3 regions of the Streptomyces sp. NPDC012466 genome follow, and region 2 is predicted to be linked to each of the others. Evidence: predicted binding sites of a transcription regulator. Region 2 holds the regulator's gene; each other region holds the start of a gene.

Region 1 (2,263 bases), on a different contig from region 2:
GCTCGCCGACCTGGCTGTCCTGGGCGGACAGGGCGGCGACGGCGGCGATGTCGGACTTCTCGTCGATCGGGCGGGCCGACGCGAGCAGTTCCTCGGAGACAGCGGCGACGGCGGCGTCGATGCCCTTCTTCAGGGCGGCCGGGGAAGCACCGGCGGCGACGTTCTTCAGGCCCTCGCGCACGAGCGCCTGGGCGAGCACGGTCGCGGTGGTCGTACCGTCACCCGCGATGTCGTTGGTCTTGGTCGCCACCTCCTTGACCAGCTGGGCACCGAGGTTCTCGTACGGGTCCTCGATCTCGACCTCGCGGGCGATCGTGACACCGTCGTTGGTGATGGTGGGAGCGCCGAACTTCTTGTCGATGACGACGTTGCGGCCCTTGGGGCCGATCGTCACCTTGACCGTGTCGGCAAGCTTGTTGACGCCGCGCTCGAGGGCGCGACGGGCGTCCTCGTCGAACTTCAGGATCTTCGCCATGGGAGCGTGAGCCCTCTTCCGGAATCAGGGGTTACGGCACTGCGCCCCGGGCGCCCGGCTTCATAGCGATCGCGGGGGCCAGGGGCGCAGTTCAAAGCAATGTGCTTGGGGTGAATTACTTCTCGACGATCGCGAGCACGTCGCGGGCCGAGAGGACGAGGTACTCCTCGCCGTTGTACTTCACCTCGGTGCCGCCGTACTTGCTGTAGAGCACGACGTCACCGACGGAGACGTCGAGCGGAAGACGGTTGCCGTCCTCGAACCGGCCCGGGCCCACGGCCAGGACGACGCCCTCCTGGGGCTTCTCCTTGGCGGTGTCCGGGATGACCAGGCCAGAGGCGGTGGTCTGCTCGGCGTCGAGCGGCTGGACCACAATGCGGTCCTCGAGCGGCTTGATGGCAACCTTGGAGCTGGTGGTCGTCACGATCCGACCTCCCCCTTCGGAGATCTCACGGGGTTAACTGTCTGAGGTGGCGACCAGGTGGATCCGTCGTCGCGGGTGCCGGACCTGCCCGTCGCTGTGTTGGCACTCTCCTAGGGGGAGTGCCAGACCCGAGACTATGACTGCGATTAGCACTCGGTCAAGCGGACTGCTAATTGCCCGCGGCGCGTCGGCCGGGTGTTCTCTCCAGGTGGTCCTCCAGCCGCCCCACCCGCAGCCCTCTCCGCTCGATCTCCCGCAGCAGCCGCACGGTCCGTTCCGTCAGGGTCGGGGAGGCCGTCTCGCCCGACGGGACCGAGACGATGTCCCCGGGCCGCAGCCCGGAGCGGCCGCGGGTGTACGTCAGTTCGCCCTCGGCGTTCAGGGACGCCCGCCACAGGACGACCGCCGTGATGCCGCAGTCGGCCGCGGCGCGCAGGGTCGTCGTGTCGTAGGTGCCGTAGGGCGGGCGGAAGAGGCGGGGGCTGATGCCGAAGCGGGAGCGCAGTTTGTGCTGCTGGCCGCAGATCTCGGCGCGCTGGCCGGCATAGGGCAGGCCGCGCAGGGCGGGGTGGTCGAGCGTGTGGTTCTGGATGGACGCGCCGACCGCGCGCAGCCGGGCGAAGTGGCCGTAGCCGGGTCCCACGACGCTGTCCGTGAGGAACATGCTGACCGGGAGCCGCCGTTCGCGCACGAGGCCGACGAAGCGGGGGTCGCGTTCGGCCCCGTCGTCGTAGGTGAGGAAGACGACCGGGTCGCGGGTGGCGACGTGGTCCACGACGGGCGGCAGCCGGCGGGTGCCGCCCACCGCACCGGCCGGGTCCCGGGCCCGCCCGTCGGCGGTGCCCGGCCGCTGCCCCGCCCCGGCGCAGCCGGCGAGCAGGACGGCGCACAGCAGGGCGGCGGCCGGCCGCCTCACAGGTAGTCCTCCAGCCGCCCGACCGCGTAGCCCTGGGCCGTGACCTTGTTCAGGAAGCGGCGGACCATGTCGGCCATCGTGCCCTTCCACTGGTCGCGACCCCGGAAGTGCGTGAGGACGATGTCGCCCGGGCGCAGCTTCCGGTCCGCCTCGCGGTACTCCCAGTGGTCGGCGAAGACCTCTTCGTTCCACAGGGGCGCGTAGGCGATGCCGCAGGCCTTGGCGGCGCGCAGGGTCGCCCGGTCGTAGCTGCCGAAGGGTGGGCGGAAGAGGGCGGGCCGGTGGCCGAACCGCCGCTCCATGTAGCGCTGCATGCCGCAGATCTCGCGCTTCTGCGCCCGGTACGACTGGCCCCGCAGGTCGGGGTGGTGGAGGGTGTGGTTGTTCAGGACCACGCCCTGGGACTGCATCCTCCGGAAGTAACGGGGGTCGTCCTTGATCAGGTAGC
Region 2 (2,263 bases):
GCCGCGGCACATGTCACACGTCTGGGCGGAGGTGCCCGGGGCCGCGCCCTCACCGTTGCAGGTGTTGCAGACGACGGCCGTGTCGACCTGGATGTCCTTGGTCGTGCCGAAGGCGGCCTCGTCGAGCTCGATCTCGATACGGATCATCGCGTCCTGGCCGCGGCGGGTGCGCGAGCGCGGTCCGCGCTGCGACGCCGTGCCGAAGAACGCGTCCATGATGTCCGAGAAGTTTCCGAAGCCACCGGCTCCGAAGCCGCCCGCGCCGCCGCCGGCCTGCGAGAGCGGGTCGCCGCCGAGGTCGTAGACCTGCTTCTTCTGCGGGTCCGACAGCACCTCGTAAGCGGCGTTGATCTCCTTGAACCGCTCCTGGGTCTTCGGATCGGGGTTGACGTCCGGGTGCAGCTCGCGGGCGAGCCGCCGGAAGGCCTTCTTGATCTCTTCCTGCGACGCGTCGCGGCGCACGCCGAGTACGGCGTAGTAGTCCGTGGCCACTACGACTCCGCCAGGATCTGTCCGACGTACCGTGCCACTGCGCGTACCGCTCCCATCGTTCCCGGGTAGTCCATGCGGGTCGGTCCGACCACGCCGAGCTTGGCGACTGCCTCGCCGCCCGAACCGTAGCCGACCGACACGACGGACGTGGAGTTGAGTCCTTCGTGGGCGTTCTCGTGACCGATCCGTACGGTCACGCCCGGATCCTGCGCCTCGCCGAGCAGCTTGAGGAGCACGACCTGCTCCTCCAGCGCCTCCAGCACCGGCCGGATCGTGAGGGGGAAGTCATGACCGAAGCGGGTCAGATTGGCGGTGCCGCCGATCATCAGCCGCTCCTCGTTCTCCTCGACGAGCGTCTCCAGGAGTGCGGAGAGCACCGAGGAGACCGTACCCCGGTCCTCGTGCTCGAACGCCTCCGGGAGATCCTCCACCAGACTCGGCACATCCGCGAAACGGCGGTTCGCCACGCGGCTGTTGAGGCGCGCGCGCAGATCCGCGAGCGAGGCCTCGCCGAAGGGCGCCGGGCAGTCGACCACCCGCTGCTCGACCCGCCCGGTGTCCGTGATCAGCACGAGCATCACCCGCGCGGGCGCCAGGGAGAGCAACTCCACATGCCGCACGGTCGAGCGGGTCAGCGACGGGTACTGCACGACGGCGACCTGACGCGTGAGCTGCGCGAGCAGCCGTACCGTGCGCGCCACGACGTCGTCGAGGTCGACGGCACCCTCGAGGAAGTTCTGGATCGCGCGCCGCTCGGGCGCGGTCATCGGCTTGACGCCGGCGAGCTTGTCGACGAACAGCCGGTAGCCCTTGTCGGTGGGGATGCGCCCGGCGCTGGTGTGCGGCTGGGCGATGTACCCCTCGTCCTCGAGGGCCGCCATGTCGTTGCGGACGGTGGCCGGGGAGACGCCGAGGTTGTGCCGCTCGGTGAGGGCCTTGGAGCCCACCGGCTCCTCGGTGCCGACGTAGTCCTGGACGATGGCGCGCAGCACCTGAAGCCTGCGTTCACTGAGCATCGCGCACACCTCCAGATGTCTCCGTCTGCTGTCCTGCCGGTCCGGCCTGGCACTCTGCGCGTGCGAGTGCCAGCATTCCCCGGCCCAGTGTACGGCGGTGGGGTGCACCCCCGGCAAGGCTGGTCGTGCGGCGCCGTGCCCCGGGCGGGGTGCACCGCTAGCGTCGCCGTATGACGGTGACTTGGGAAGACCTCGGATGGGAGCGCGTGGCCGCCGGGGTGGGGCGGTGCCGGCTGCCGGTATGGGACTGCACGGCGGGGCTGGTGGTCGGCGAGGGCGCGGCCCTCATGATCGACGCGGGGTCGAGCCTCGCCGAGGGCGCGAAGTTGCGGGCTCAGGCGCGGGCGGCCGCGGGTCACCGTGTGACGCATCTCGCGCTGACCCATCCCCATTTCGACCATGTCTTCGGGGCGGCGGCGTTCACGGACACCGAGGTGTTCGGCGCGGTGGGCGTGGAAGGGGTGCTGACGCGGGTGCGGGACCGGGAGGACCTGCGCGCGGACGCGGTGCGCAACGGCCTGGCGGCGTCCACGGCCGGGGAGGCGGCGGAGCGGCTGGCCCCGCCCGGCCATCTGGTCTCCGGCGAGTGGACCCTCGATCTGGGCGGCGGCCGGCAGGTGCTGCTGGCGAACGTGGGCCCGGGGCACACCGCGCACGACCTGGCGGTGCTGGTGCCGGGAGATCCGGAGGTGGTGTTCTGCGGCGACCTGGTCGAGGAGTCAGGCGATCCCCAGGCGGGTCCCGACGCGGTGCCG
Region 3 (2,263 bases), on a different contig from region 2:
CCAGGAGGTCGATCGTGGCGTTCTCCAGCTTGAGGCCGACCTCCTCGGAGATCACCTCGCCGCCGGTGAGGATGCCGATGTCCTGCAGCATCGCCTTGCGGCGGTCGCCGAAGCCCGGGGCCTTGACGGCGACGGACTTGAAGGTGCCGCGGATCTTGTTGACGACCAGGGTCGACAGGGCCTCGCCCTCGACGTCCTCGGCGATGATCAGCAGCGGCTTGCCCGACTGCATGACCTTCTCCAGGAGCGGGAGCAGGTCCTTGACGTTGGAGATCTTGGAGTTCGCGATCAGGATGTACGGGTCGTCGAGGACGGCCTCCATACGCTCCATGTCGGTGGCGAAGTACGCCGAGATGTAGCCCTTGTCGAAGCGCATACCCTCGGTGAGCTCCAGCTCCAGACCGAAGGTCTGGGACTCCTCGACGGTGATGACGCCTTCCTTGCCGACCTTGTCCATGGCCTCGGCGATGAGCTCGCCGATCTGGGTGTCGGCGGCGGAGATGGAGGCCGTGGAGGCGATCTGCTCCTTGGTCTCGACGTCCTTCGCCTGCTCCAGCAGGGCGGCGGAGACGGCCTCGACGGCCTTCTCGATACCGCGCTTGAGGGCCATCGGGTTGGCGCCGGCGGCTACGTTGCGCAGGCCCTCCTTGACCAGGGCCTGGGCGAGCACGGTCGCGGTGGTCGTACCGTCACCGGCGACGTCGTCCGTCTTCTTGGCGACTTCCTTGACCAGCTCGGCGCCGATCTTCTCGTACGGGTCCTCGAGCTCGATCTCCTTGGCGATGGACACACCATCGTTGGTGATCGTGGGCGCGCCCCACTTCTTCTCGAGGACGACGTTGCGGCCCTTGGGGCCGAGCGTCACCTTCACGGCGTCCGCGAGCTGGTTCATGCCGCGCTCGAGGCCGCGCCGCGCCTCCTCGTCGAACGCGATGATCTTGGCCATGTGAAGTGGTCCCTCCAGGACTGGGGGTGATTACTTCGGACCGCGCCCGCGCCCGCGACGGACGGCCCCGACCGGTTGGTTCCTTGCCCCATCCGGTCCGTGGGCCTCACCGACCCGGTCCTTACGTTGTCACTCTCACCTTCAGAGTGCTAACGCAATGATTAGCACTCGACCCCTGCGAGTGCAAGCGCCTCCCGGGGATCGGGCGGGGTCGTCAGCCGCCCGCGAACGCCGTCCGGCAGGGCTTTCGAACAGGCCGAAGGGCCCGCACCCCGGGGGGTACGGGCCCTTCTGAGAAGACCGGTCGCTTGAGCGTTGGTCGTGGTGCGCGTTCAGGCAGAGACGCGAACCATGTCGGCCTGCGGTCCCTTCTGGCCCTGCGAGATCTCGAACTCGACCCGCTGGCCCTCTTCAAGGGTGCGGTAGCCGTCCATCTGAATCGCGCTGTAGTGGACGAAAACATCCGCACCACCGTCGACCGCGATGAAGCCGTACCCCTTCTCCGCGTTGAACCACTTGACGGTGCCCTGAGCCATGCCTAACTCCCCTATTACTGGCCCTTGCACAGATCCACACTTCGCGGACCCGGGTCAGACCTCACCCCCCACGGTTGGGGGCGTGCGCCGGAACGCGTCGACCGCGGCCGAATGTATCTGTCCAACTGCCGTCTGCAACAGGTCAATCGGACGAGAATTCTGGACGCGCAGGGTCCGGAATGTAGGGAGAATTCGCCCGAATTCAGGGCAAGTCGGGCTCCACAAAGGGAACAAAAGCCGCAAAAGATGCGCACACTTTGGCTACATCTTGTCGGGCTCGCGGCAGGAATTCAGGGTTCCGATCAGAGGATCAGGAGCGCGTTCCCCAACTGTACCGCGCTCAATCACGCAGAATTGCCCCCTCCGCTTCTCTCACGGAGGGGGCAATTCAATGAACTCTCAGTGACGGCCGTTACCGAAGGTAATAATCGGGCCGGTCGACCGGTTCAGCCGCCGGCGACGGCGGGAATGATCGACACCCCGGCACCGTCGGGCGTCGCCGTCTCCAGTCCCTGTTCGAACCGCACGTCGTCGTCGTTGACGTACACGTTGACGAACCGGCGCAGCTTGCCCTGGTCGTCCAGCACCCGGGCGGCGATCCCGGTGTGGTTCTTCTCCAGATCGGCGATGACCTCGCCGAGATTCGCCCCCTCGGCGGCGACCTCGGCCCGACCGCCGGTGTAGGTGCGCAGGATGGTGGGGATGCGAACGGTGACGCTCATGACTTCAAAACCTCCGGTTGGGTGACAAACCTAGGGGCGCGGGGAGCTGCGCGAGCAAC

Evidence for each region. The regulator HrcA, encoded in region 2, represses chaperone genes, less so after heat shock. The targets are predictions, from matches to a motif close to TTNGCACTCNGNNNNNCNGAGTGCNAA.
Region 1: the regulator HrcA is predicted to act here: its motif matches at 999-1,025, upstream of groES (co-chaperone GroES).
Region 3: the regulator HrcA is predicted to act here: its motif matches at 1,073-1,099, upstream of groL (chaperonin GroEL).

What each region holds. Positions count from the first base shown of each region.
Region 1 covers NZ_JBIBEQ010000007.1:121,803-124,065, reverse strand. Annotated here, with positions in the region: gene groL (chaperonin GroEL) at 1-475, opposite strand, end outside; gene groES (co-chaperone GroES) at 591-899, opposite strand; gene ACFY9E_RS25460 (polysaccharide deacetylase family protein) at 1,069-1,815, opposite strand; gene ACFY9E_RS25455 (polysaccharide deacetylase family protein) at 1,812-2,263, opposite strand, start outside.
Region 2 covers NZ_JBIBEQ010000002.1:471,879-474,141, forward strand. Annotated here, with positions in the region: gene dnaJ (molecular chaperone DnaJ) at 1-492, opposite strand, end outside; gene hrcA (heat-inducible transcriptional repressor HrcA) at 492-1,508, opposite strand; gene ACFY9E_RS09675 (MBL fold metallo-hydrolase) at 1,679-2,263, shown strand, end outside.
Region 3 covers NZ_JBIBEQ010000006.1:432,711-434,973, forward strand. Annotated here, with positions in the region: gene groL (chaperonin GroEL) at 1-946, opposite strand, end outside; gene ACFY9E_RS24035 (cold-shock protein) at 1,279-1,482, opposite strand; gene ACFY9E_RS24040 (MoaD/ThiS family protein) at 1,929-2,204, opposite strand.